DNA from 2 places in the Streptomyces sp. NPDC090088 genome. Region 2 is predicted to be linked to the other one. Evidence: riboswitches for the same ligand, from Rfam matches in the RefSeq annotation. Region 2 holds a riboswitch; the other holds the start of a gene.
What was found. Region 2 has a riboswitch for cyclic di-AMP ahead of ACIPSJ_RS43550 (C40 family peptidase). Riboswitches for the same ligand answer to the same signal wherever they lie in the genome.
Positions count from the first base shown of each region.

Region 1: it holds a riboswitch for cyclic di-AMP, as region 2 does, so the genes downstream of both, ACIPSJ_RS10740 (NlpC/P60 family protein) here and ACIPSJ_RS43550 (C40 family peptidase) in region 2, are expected to answer to the same signal.

Region 1 covers NZ_JBIVDZ010000002.1:440,695-446,569, forward strand. Annotated here, with positions in the region: gene ACIPSJ_RS10735 (tellurite resistance/C4-dicarboxylate transporter family protein) at 1-504, opposite strand, end outside; gene ACIPSJ_RS10740 (NlpC/P60 family protein) at 732-1,886, opposite strand; cyclic di-AMP (ydaO/yuaA leader) riboswitch at 1,895-2,067, opposite strand; gene pcrA (DNA helicase PcrA) at 2,401-4,887, shown strand; gene ACIPSJ_RS10750 (M23 family metallopeptidase) at 4,943-5,875, opposite strand, start outside.
Region 2 covers NZ_JBIVDZ010000011.1:284,041-289,915, forward strand. Annotated here, with positions in the region: gene ACIPSJ_RS43540 (ATP-dependent Clp protease proteolytic subunit) at 25-660, shown strand; gene ACIPSJ_RS43545 (hypothetical protein) at 668-976, shown strand; cyclic di-AMP (ydaO/yuaA leader) riboswitch at 1,338-1,522, shown strand; gene ACIPSJ_RS43550 (C40 family peptidase) at 1,526-1,999, shown strand; gene ACIPSJ_RS43555 (ATP-binding protein) at 2,033-2,491, opposite strand; gene ACIPSJ_RS43560 (helix-turn-helix transcriptional regulator) at 2,704-3,564, shown strand; gene ACIPSJ_RS43565 (DUF397 domain-containing protein) at 3,574-3,801, shown strand; gene ACIPSJ_RS43570 (8-amino-7-oxononanoate synthase) at 3,911-5,038, opposite strand; gene bioB (biotin synthase BioB) at 5,186-5,875, shown strand, end outside.

The DNA of each region.
Region 1 (5,875 bases), on a different contig from region 2:
CAGCCAGAACAGCACCAGCGCGGTGTGCGCGAGCCAGGCCGCCGTCAGGGCCGCCGCCAGCGTCGCGGCCAGGACGGCCAGCCCCTGCGTGGCCACACAGTCCAGGAACACCGCACCGGGCATGCGCCGCGTCCAGTGCCGTACGACGAGGATCAGCAGCGGCGGCCACAGCACCGCCGACAGCGCCAGCAGGGCCTCGGCGAGGGTCTGCCGGCCGAGTGCCGAGAAGCGCGTCCCGAGCACCGTCGTGGCCGCCACCGCGGTGAGCGCGCCCGGCGTCCGCGCGTCCGTCAGCCAGCGTCCGCGGTCCAGCAGCAGGCGCGCGACGAAGTCCACGGCCAGCCCCGCCCACGCCACACACGCCAGCACCAGCGCGATCCGGGACAGGGTCTCGGCCCCCGTGAGATGCAGACCGACCGACACGATGCCGGTGGCCATCACGGCGGCCCCGGCCGCCGGCGGGCGCTGCGCCCACCAGGCGCGGAAGGGAGAATTGCCGGACATGTCGCCGATGCTAAGGAGCATCACCCGTGGCGTGGCCGGGGCACGCGCGCGGGGAGCGCGAAAACCGCGCGGGCGCGGGACAGAGGAACGGGCGCGGGGCGTCCGGGGGTGGTGGGGTGCGGGCGGGTGTGGAGGAGTGGTCGGGGGCGCCCGAGACCAGGCGATGTGCGCCCCCGCCCCGGCCCGGCGACATGTGCCCCCGCTCCCGGCCCCCTGCCTCCGTCACCTCAAGCCGGTCGCACCACGCTGTGGATGATCGACTCGCCGCCGTAGTAGATCGACTCCTCCCGGACGTACGCGCCGGGCTTCGGGGCGTGGATCATCATGCCGTTGCCGATGTAGATGCCGACGTGGCTGACGTCGTCGTAGAAGAAGACCAGGTCGCCGGGCCGGGCGTCGGCGAGGGAGACGGTGGTGCCGGCGTTCACCTGGTCGTAGGTGGTGCGGGGCAGGGAGACGCCCGCGGCCTTCCAGGCGGCCTGCGAGAGCCCGGAGCAGTCGTAGGAGCCGGGGCCGGTCGCTCCCCAGACGTACGGCTTGCCGATCTGCGCGCGGGCGAAGGCGATGGCCTTGTCGGCCTTCGTGGCGTAGGAGGAGTCGGAGGACGAGGAGCCGCTGGAGGACGATGTCGACGAGGAGGACGACGAGGTGTCCTGCTCGGCCGCGGCAGCGGCGGCCGCCTGCTGCTTCGCGAGTTCCGCGGCCTTGCGCGCCGCCGCCTCCTGCTTCTGCTTCTCGATCTGGGCCAGCCGCGCCTTCTCCTGCGCCGTCAGCTTGGAGAGCAGCTCCCGCGCGGAGGCCAGTTTCGTCTGGACGGTGGTCTTGGCGGTCTTGAGGTCGTCCTGCGTCTCGGTGAGCGTCTCGAGGCTCTTGGCGGCTTCCTGCCGCTTCTTCATGGTCGCGGACTGCTGGGTGGCGTAGTCGTCGACCGCGTCCTTCTGGCGCGAGGTCAGCCGGCTCATCAGCTGCGTCTGGTCGAAGTAGTCCTGCGGACTGTCCGCGAGCAGGAAGGTCGCCGTGTCGGGGGCGCTGGCGCCGGTCCGGTACTGGGCCGCGGCGAACGACCCCAGCTCCTCACGCGCCTTGTTCAGCCGGTCCGTGCGCCGGGCGACGTCGTCGAGCAGGGTGTCGACCTGCTTGCGCTGCGTGCCGGTCTTCTCCTTGGCCGCGTTGTACTTCTCGGTCGCCGACTCGGCCTGCCGGTAGAGGTCGTCGACCTTCTTCTCCACCTCCTCCATGCTCGGCTTGCCGTCCGCGGAGGGCGCGGCGTTGGCCGTCTGCGAGAGCAGGGCGACGGAGGTGAGGGCGGCGGTGGCCAGGGCGGGGGTGCGTATGCCTGCTACGCGCGTTCCCGAGGGGCGGGACTTGCGGTGCGACGCCAACGGAGGCGACTCCTTCCATGTTCCGCCTACCGAGTTAGCTGTCGGGTTCGGGCGGGTGGTTCGGAAGGGTTGCCCTACGGTCCCTCCCCGGGAGGGGAGTCGGGACCGATTCACCCCAAGGTCGGTGTGGGTCCCCGGCTCCGGACGCGCGAGGGCGTCCCGGACTCGGCGGAGGCCGTACGGCCCGGCGACGTTCGCCGGTGGGTGTCGTACGGCCTGACCGGCACGCTAGCCAACTCGTGTGGCCCGTGTGAAGGTTGATGTGCGATATGCCCGATACATTTTCGTGACCTTGGCGTTCGGGCGAGTTCGACCAGGGCGGTTCGGGGCGTTGTGGGTCATTTGCCGGGTGTTCGGTGTGGTGGCTTCCGGTCGCTCGTGGCCGCCCTTGGCCGCTCGCGGCCGCTCGTGACGTGCGCCGACCGGCCGTGACGGAGGGAAATCGTGCGGTCACCCGGGCGAGTTCTCGGGGTGGCGGCCGGTTGTCAGTGGGGCGGCCTAGACTCGGAGAGCGATGAGCAGCCTCTTTGACGACAGCTTCCTGGCGAGCCTCCAGCCCCCGCGCGGCCACGAGGAGGAACCCCCGCCGCCGCCCGAGGACGAGCACGTACCGGAGCCGATTCCGGACGACCTGTTCGGCGGGAAGTTCGACGCGCCCCCGGACCGGGACGCCCACTACCGCGACGGCGCCCCCCGCCCCGCCCTGGACGCGGCGGCGCTCCTGGACGGGCTGAACGACAACCAGCGGGCGGCGGTCGTGCACGCCGGCTCCCCGCTGCTCATCGTGGCCGGCGCCGGTTCCGGCAAGACGCGCGTGCTCACCCACCGCATCGCCCACCTCCTCGGCGAGCGCCATGTCCACCCGGGCCAGATCCTCGCGATCACCTTCACCAACAAGGCCGCGGGCGAGATGAAGGAGCGCGTCGAGCAGCTCGTCGGCCCGCGCGCGAACGCGATGTGGGTGATGACCTTCCACAGCGCGTGCGTGCGGATCCTGCGCAGGGAGAGCAAGAAGCTCGGCTTCACCTCCTCCTTCTCGATCTACGACGCGGCCGACTCCAAGCGGCTGATGGCCCTGGTCTGCCGCGACCTGGACCTCGACCCCAAGCGCTACCCGCCGAAGTCGTTCAGCGCCCAGGTCAGCAACCTGAAGAACGAGCTGGTCGACGAGGAGGACTTCGCCGCCCGCGCGAGCGACGGCTTCGAGAAGACCCTCGCCCAGGCCTACGCCCTCTACCAGTCGCGGCTGCGCGAGGCGAACGCCCTCGACTTCGACGACCTGATCATGACCACGGTCAACCTGCTGCGCGCCTTCCCGGACGTCGCCGAGCACTACCGCCGCCGCTTCCGGCACGTCCTGGTCGACGAGTACCAGGACACCAACCACGCCCAGTACACGCTCGTGCGCGAGCTGGTCGGCACCGGCGCGCCCGAGGAGACCACCCCGCCCGCCGAGCACGACCTGCCCCCGGCGGAGCTCTGCGTCGTCGGCGACGCCGACCAGTCGATCTACGCCTTCCGGGGCGCGACGATCCGCAACATCCTCCAGTTCGAGGAGGACTACCCGAACGCGACGACGATCCTCCTGGAGCAGAACTACCGCTCCACGCAGACGATCCTCTCCGCCGCCAACGCGGTCATCGAGCGCAACGAGTCCCGCCGCCCCAAGAACCTGTGGACCAACGCGGGCGCGGGCGCGCAGATCACCGGCTACGTCGCCGACACCGAGCACGACGAGGCGCAGTTCGTCGCCGACGAGATAGACCGTCTGACGGACGCGGGCGAGGCGAAGGCCGGCGATGTCGCCGTCTTCTACCGGACCAACGCCCAGTCCCGTGTCTTCGAGGAGATCTTCATCCGCGTCGGCCTGCCGTACAAGGTCGTCGGCGGTGTCCGCTTCTACGAGCGCAAGGAGGTCCGGGACGTCCTCGCCTATCTGCGGGTGCTGGCCAACCCGGAGGACTCCGTCCCGCTGCGGCGCATCCTCAACGTCCCCAAGCGCGGCATCGGCGACCGCGCGGAGGCGATGATCGACGCCCTCTCCCAGCGCGAGAAGATCAGCTTCCCGCAGGCGCTCAAGCGCGTCGACGAGGCGTACGGCATGGCCGCGCGGTCGACCAACGCGGTCAAGCGGTTCAACACGCTGATGGAGGACCTCCGTACGATCGTGGAGTCCGGCGCCGGACCGGCCACCGTCCTCGAAGCCGTCCTCGAACGCACCGGTTACCTCGCCGAGTTGCAGGCCTCCACCGACCCGCAGGACGAGACCCGGATCGAGAACCTCCAGGAACTCGCCGCCGTGGCCCTGGAGTTCGAGCAGGAGTCCGGCGAGGGCGAGCAGTCCGCCGGGCTCGCCGCCTTCCTGGAGCGGGTGGCCCTGGTCGCCGACTCCGACCAGATCCCCGACGACGACGAGAACGGCGACGGCGTCATCACCCTGATGACCCTGCACACCGCCAAGGGCCTCGAGTTCCCGGTGGTCTTCCTGACCGGTATGGAGGACGGCGTCTTCCCGCACATGCGCGCCCTCGGCCAGACCAAGGAACTGGAGGAGGAGCGGCGCCTCGCGTACGTCGGCATCACGCGCGCGCGGGAGCGGCTGTACCTCACCCGGTCGTCGATGCGCAGCGCCTGGGGCCAGCCGTCGTACAACCCGCCCTCCCGCTTCCTGGAGGAGATCCCGGGCGCGTATCTGGAGTGGAAGCGGACCGGGGCGATGGCGCCGGTGTCCTCGGGGCCCGCGTCGGGCGTGGCCGCCTCGCTCTCCTCGTCCCGTTCGCGCTCCTCGGCGTCGGGGGCGTCCGGCTTCGCCACCCGGCGGACCTCGGAGAAGCCGGTGGTCTCGCTGGCCGTCGGCGACCGGGTCACCCACGATCAGTTCGGCCTCGGCACGGTCGTCGGGGTGAAGGGCACCGGCGGGAACGCGGAGGCGACGATCGACTTCGGGGACGACAAGCCGAAGCGGCTGCTGCTGCGGTACGCGCCGGTGGAGAAGCTGTAGCCGCAGACGAATGAGCCCCGCTTCCGGGAAGCGGGGCTCATCGATCGGATCGGCATCAGGTCGGGTCGAGCCCGTGGCTCCGCAGCCACGGCAGCGGGTCTATGGCGGAGCCGCCCGCCGGCCGGACCTCGAAGTGCAGGTGCGGGCCGGTCGAGTTGCCGGAGTTGCCGGAGTACGCGATCGGGTCGCCGGCCTTCACGGTCGTACCGGAGGCGACGCGGTACGACGAGAGGTGGCAGTACCAGGTCTCCGTGCCGTCCTTCGCCGTCACGATCATCATGTTGCCGTAGGCGCTGTTCCACTTGGTGGAGACGACGCCGTCGGTCGCGGCCATGACCGTGGTGCCGTAGGAGACGGGGAAGTCGATGCCCGTGTGGACGGACATCCAGTTCACGCCGGCCTGGCCGAAGTAGGCGCTGAGCCCCCGCTGGGTGACCGGGAGGGCGTACTTGGGGCGCAGCCGCTCCTTGCGGGCCGCCTCCGCCGCCGCCTTCTTCTTCTCGGCGTTCTGCTGGGCCTTGAGGTCGATGCGCTCCTGGGTCCGGCTGGCCCGGTCGGCGAAGTCGTCGGCACCCGCGGAGAGCGTCTTCAGCTGGGCGTCCAGCTTGCTGTTGGCGGCGGACGGTTTCACCGACTGCGCGTCCGAGGCGGAGGCCGTGGTGTCCTTGCCCTCGCCGGTCAGGCTGCCCACGGAAGCGGCCGCGATCCCGGCCACGCCCATCACGCACGCGGAGGGCACGGCGATGGTCAGCAGCGCGGAGCGCTTGGGAGGCGTACGACGGCGGGAACGCGCCCCCGCGCGGGAGCCGGCGCGTGTCGTCGAGGCCGAAGCGCCCGGGGCGACCTCTTCCTGATCCTCCAGCAGTGGCGTTACTGCAGGTAGCTCACCGGTCGCGGACAACTCGCCCTCGGCCGGGAGATCCTCCGCGAACTCCTCGTGCTCCGGATGCCCCTCGTACAGCTCGTGCGCTTCGTACTGGTCGTGCTG
Region 2 (5,875 bases):
CTCGGCCGCGAGGAGGGGTATGCCATGACCCGACCGTCCGCCCGCTATGTCCTGCCCGAGTTCACCGAACGCACCAGCTCCGGGCAGCGCACCCTGGATCCGTACTCGAAGCTGCTGGAGGAGCGGATCGTCTTCCTGGGCACGCCGGTGGACGAGACCTCCGCCAACGACGTGATGGCGCAGCTGATGTATCTGGAACACGCGGCTCCGGAGCGGGACATCTCGCTGTACATCAACTCTCCGGGCGGGTCGTTCAGCGCGATGGCCGCGATCTACGACACGGTCCAGTACGTCACCTGTGACGTGGAGACGATCTGCCTGGGGCAGGCCGGGGCGTCCGCCGCCGTGCTGCTCGCGGCCGGCACGCCGGGCAAGCGGTCCGCGCTGCCGGGCGCCCGTGTCGTGCTCCAGCAGCCCTCGCTGCCCGAACCGGTACGGGGCCAGCCGAGTGATCTGGTCATCCGGGCGGCGGAGTTGGAGCGGGTCCGCGCGATGCTCGAAACGATGCTGGTCCGGCACACCGGGCGCACCCCCGAGCAGATCCACCAGGACCTGGAGCGGGACCTGGTGCTGGACGCGCGGGAGGCGCTGGCGTACGGGCTGGTGGACCGGGTCGTACCCACCCACCGGACCTCGCCCGGCCTGCCGGACGCGGGGTGATCCGGCGATGCTGCCACCGGAACTGCCGCCGCTGCCCGCGCTGACCCGCGCCGAGGGCGAGTTGATCGACCGTTACCTGGACGTGGTCGACCTGCTGGGCCGGATCAACCCGGCGCAGAACGAGGACACGTACCGCGGGCTGCGCGCCGCGCAGGCGCTGGTGCGCGCCGCGTCCGAGCTGCGTGACGCGCTGGCCCTGATGCACGGGCGGGGCGAGACGGAGCTGCACGGGGACACGCTGGCACGCGCGTTGCGGGTGCTCGACGGCGAGCGCCGGACCGCTCGCGTCGTACTCCCGCCGGACTGCGTACGGTGACCGCCGCAGAGGCCGGGCGGGGCGCGTCGACGCCCTGTCCGCGCCGGAGTTGAAACGGCCCAACGGGGTTACCCCCGTTCGGCGGAGCATGGCGTGGTTTTACCTGACCGACAGGCCCGCTCGGTACGCCCGTTCGAGGATGCCCGCCGAGCGCTTCTCCGCAGGTCCGGGGCTACGCAGGGCAGTTGACGATGAATCGAACACAGTACTGTCCACCCGAACGGGTGGGTGGTGAGTAACCCCACAAATCCCCGATTCCATTGGGATTTTCGGACACGTGTGAGTGAAGATCCCTGTCTGACGACAAGCCCCCGCCACAGCGGCGGGGCGGTCCGGGCGGACGCCGAGTCCTGCCGCCGCCCGGATTGACCCGTCGACAGAAGTGCATCGGCAGGAGTGGAGGACCCAAGCACGACGGGTCGCCGGGACGGTCACACCATGACCGGGCCGAGCAGCCCTTGGGGTGAAGCCGTGGCGACACGGCCGGGCAACTTCGCCAGCCCGAATCCGACAGGTCATCCTTCACAGGCGGCTGACGAAGGGTTGCGCATGACCGCGCTCAATCGCGTTCCGTCGCTCATGGTCCGGGCCGGTACGGCCTCGGCGCTGACGATCGCCGCCGTCGGCGGCTCGATCGTGATCCCGGGGGTCGCCTCCGACGCCTCGGCCGCCACGATGGGGACCAAGGCGCTTCAGGTCGCCGCGTCCAAGAAGGGCAAGCCCTACAGGTGGGGCGCCACCGGTCCGAACCGGTTCGACTGCTCCGGGCTGACGCTGTACTCGTTCAAGAAGGCGGGCAAGAAGCTGCCCCGTACGGCGGCCCAGCAGTACAACAAGACCCGTCACATCTCGGCCGGCAACCGCAAGGCCGGGGACCTGGTCTTCTTCCACTCGGGTTCCAGCGTCTACCACGTCGGCATCTACGCCGGGAAGGGAAAGATCTGGCACGCCCCGAAGACCGGGGACGTGGTCAAGCTCCAGAAGATCTGGACGAAGAGCGTCTGGTACGGCCGCGTCAGCTGACGCGCCCACCGGTCGGCCGGCGGGAACCCGGGGCTACGGTTCCTGCTGGCCGGCGGCGGTGACGGTGCCGGCCGGGACGGTCCAGGGGAGTTCGATGGAGACGGTCTTGCCGCCTTCGCGGGTGGGGCGTACGCGGAGTTTGCCGCCGCATTCGGCGGTCAGCCAGCGGATGATGACCATGCCGCGGCCGTTGTCCTGCTGGACCGCGGCGGGAAGTCTCTTGGGGAATCGCGGATGACTGTCCGTGACGCCGATGCGCAGGTGTTCGTCACGGTCGAGGATCATGTCCACCGTGAAGGTGGGTGACTGTCCGAAGGTGTGCTGTACGGCGTTGGTGGCGAGTTCGGAGACGATGAGGCGGATGGTGTCCGCGGTCTCCGTCTCCGGTGGCAGTCCCCACTCCGCGAGGACGTCCAGCACGTAGGAGCGGGCCGTGGAGACCGAGGCGGGATCGCTCGGCAGAGTGACGGATGCTTCCAGATGGTCTGCCATGGCGAGGTCGTCCCTTTCCTCGGGACCGGAGTCCGACACGGTGCGGAAGGTTCGAGTACGGTCCCGGACTGGTGCTTCTTCGTCAGACTGCCATTACCGGGCCGGTCACGGGGAGCGATCCACCAAGATATGCATATATCTGTCGCTCGAAGCGGTGAACTCTGCGACCTCAGACCGTATTTGGGCGGCTCGGAAGGAGTAAGGAGTAGCCCATGCAGAACGGTCCCGCGGTACGCCGCCGGAAACTGGGCGCCGAACTGCGCATGCTGCGCACCGGTGCGGGTCTCACGAGCGGTGAGGCCGCCCGTCTGGTGGGCTGGCATCAGTCGAAGGTGAGCCGGATCGAGACCGGCGCCAGCGGTGTGAAACCGGCCGATGTGCGGTTACTCCTCGACGCCTACGGAGTGGTCGAAGGGCAACTGCGGGAGTTGCTGCTGGTGTTGGCGGGGTCCGAGGACACGGCCGGGCGGCACCACTGGTGGCACGCCTATCGGGGGGTGCTGCCGCCCGCCTACCGGGATTTCATCAGCCTGGAATCGCAGGCCGGGGCGATGCGCACGCTGGAGACCCTGGTCGTCCCGGGGCTGCTGCAGACCCCCGAGTACGCGCGTGCCGTGACCCGGGTGGCCGCCGACGGGCTCGACGACGAGGCCCTGGACGCCCTGGTGGAGGTACGTCTGGCCAGGCAGGACGTGCTGCGCAACGACCCGCCGCTGGAGCTCAGCGCGGTACTCGACGAGGCGGTGCTGCGCCGGGAGGTCGGCGGTCCGGGGGTGATGACACGGCAGCTGGCGCGGCTGATGGAGGCGGCCCGGCTGCCCCAGGTACGGCTCCAGGTACTGCCGTTCGCGGCGGGGGCGCATATCGGCATCACCGGGCCTTTCGTAATCTTCTCATTTCCGAGCACTTCTGATCTGGATGTGGTTGTTCTCGACCAGTTGACGAGTAGCCTCTACCTGGAGCGGAAAGAAGACCTCCAGGCCTACGCGGAGGCCTTCAACACCCTTCAGATCCACGCCCTTTCGCCCGAGGACTCGTTGGATTACATCGCCGGGATACAGGACGGCGCGTAAGGAGGCACCATGACTGCACTGCCTCGGAACGTACCTTCAAGTGCTGATCTGCACGGATTGCGGTGGCTGCGCAGCAGCTACAGCACCGGTGCGAACAACTGCGTGGAGACGGCACGGCCGCACTCCGGCCCACCGGCCGGACTGCTCGCCGTACGCGACTCCAAGAACCCGGCCGGACCCGCGCTGCTCTTCTCCCCCGAGAGCTGGGCGAGTTTCGTGGCCGCGGTCAGCGACTGATCAGCGCTCCCCGCTGATCAGGTTGCGAACAAAACTGATCAGTATGCAACCGAATCCGTAATCGACTCCGTATCCGCATCCGAGCGCAGCCCGGCCGTGTCACGCCGACTCATGGTCGTGTTTCGCCGATCACACGTACAGCGCGTTCGATCTCGGCCCCGGAGAGGTCCGCGCGGGCGGTCAGCCGCAGCCGTGAGATGCCGTCCGGCACGGAAGGCGGACGGAAGCAGCCCACGGCCAGGCCTGCCGTACGGCAGTCGGCCGCCCAACGCACGGCCCCCTCCGGGGACGGTGCCCGCACGGAGACCACCGCGGCGTCCGGCCGTACCGCTTCCAGGCCCGCGGCGGTCAGCCGTGCGTGCAGGTCGGCGGCCACCTCGCGGGCCCGGGCCGCCCGCCCGGGCTCGCGTCGCAGCAGCCGCAGGGCCGCGAGGGCCGCCCCCGCCGCGGCGGGGGCCAGGCCGGTGTCGAAGATGAAGGTGCGGGCCGCGTTGACCAGGTGGTCGATCACCCGGGCCGGTCCGAACACGACCCCGCCCTGGCTGCCCAGCGACTTGGAGAGGGTCGCCGTGACGACCACGTCGTCGGCGCCGGAGAGCCCGGCCGCGTACGCGGCTCCCCGCCCGCCGTCCCCGAGGACCCCGAGCCCGTGCGCGTCGTCGACGAGCAGCCCGGCGCCGCGCTCCCGGCACGCCGCGGCCAGCCCGGCCAGCGGCGCCGCGTCGCCGTCCACCGAGAACACCGTGTCGGAGACGACCACCGCGGGTCCCTCGTGGGTGCCGAGCGCCTTGCGCACGGCGTCCGGGTCGGCGTGTCCGACGACCTGGGTGGTGCCCCGGGCCAGCCGGCAGCCGTCGATCAGGGAGGCGTGGTTGAGCGCGTCGGAGACGATCAGGGAGCCGTGCGGGCCGAGCGTGGTGACGGCAGCCAGGTTGGCGGCGTAGCCGGAGGAGAAGACCAGGGCCGCCTCGAACCCGCTGAATTCGGCCAGCTCGCGCTCCAGCTCGGTGTGGAGCTCGGTGGTGCCGGTCACCAGCCGGGAGCCGGTGGAGCCGCCGCCCCAGGTCCGGGCCGCCTCGGCGGCGCCCGCGGCGATCTCCGGGTGGTGGGCGAGGCCCAGGTAGTCGTTGCTCGCCAGGTCCAGCAGCGGCGAGTCGGCGGGGCGGGGGCGCAGGGTCCGTACGAGTCCGGCGCGGCGGCGCTGTTCCGCCTGTCCGTCGATCCAGCCGAACGCCATGACCCCTCCGGTGATTTTGTAGGCAGTGGACAGACCCTAGCGGGACGACCGGTCACGCACTGTGTGGCAATACCCACACGTCGAACTGACAGGGTTGTGCAAACTCTCCTTGGCCCGGAGCAGCCTCGTAGTACAGGATCGGCTCTCATGGACCTGCTGAACACGCTGGTGGACAAGGGGCTTCGGCGCGAGCTGCCGACCCGCGAGGAAGCGCTCGCCGTTCTGGCGACCTCCGACGACGACGTGCTCGATGTGGTGGCCGCGGCCGGCAAGGTGCGCCGGCAGTGGTTCGGCCGGCGCGTGAAACTCAACTACCTGGTCAACCTCAAGTCCGGTCTGTGCCCGGAGGACTGCTCCTACTGCTCGCAGCGCCTCGGCTCCACGACCGGGATCCTGAAGTACTCCTGGCTGAAACCCGACGAGGCCTCCAAGGCGGCCGCCGCGGGCCTCGCCGGGGGCGCCAAGCGGGTCTGCCTGGTGGCGTCCGGGCGCGGTCCGACCGACCGGGACGTGGACCGGGTCGCCGGCACCATCAAGGCCATCAAGGAGCAGAACGAGGGCGTCGAGGTCTGTGCCTGTCTCGGCCTGCTCTCCGACGGCCAGGCGGAGCGGCTGCGCGAGGCGGGCGCCGACGCCTACAACCACAACCTCAACACGTCCGAGGGGACGTACGGGGACATCACGACCACCCACACGTACGCCGATCGGGTGGACACGGTCAACAAGGCGCACGCGGCCGGTCTGTCCGCCTGTTCCGGTCTGATCGCCGGTATGGGCGAGAGCGACGAGGACCTGGTCGACGTGGTCTTCTCGCTGCGCGAGCTGGACCCGGACTCG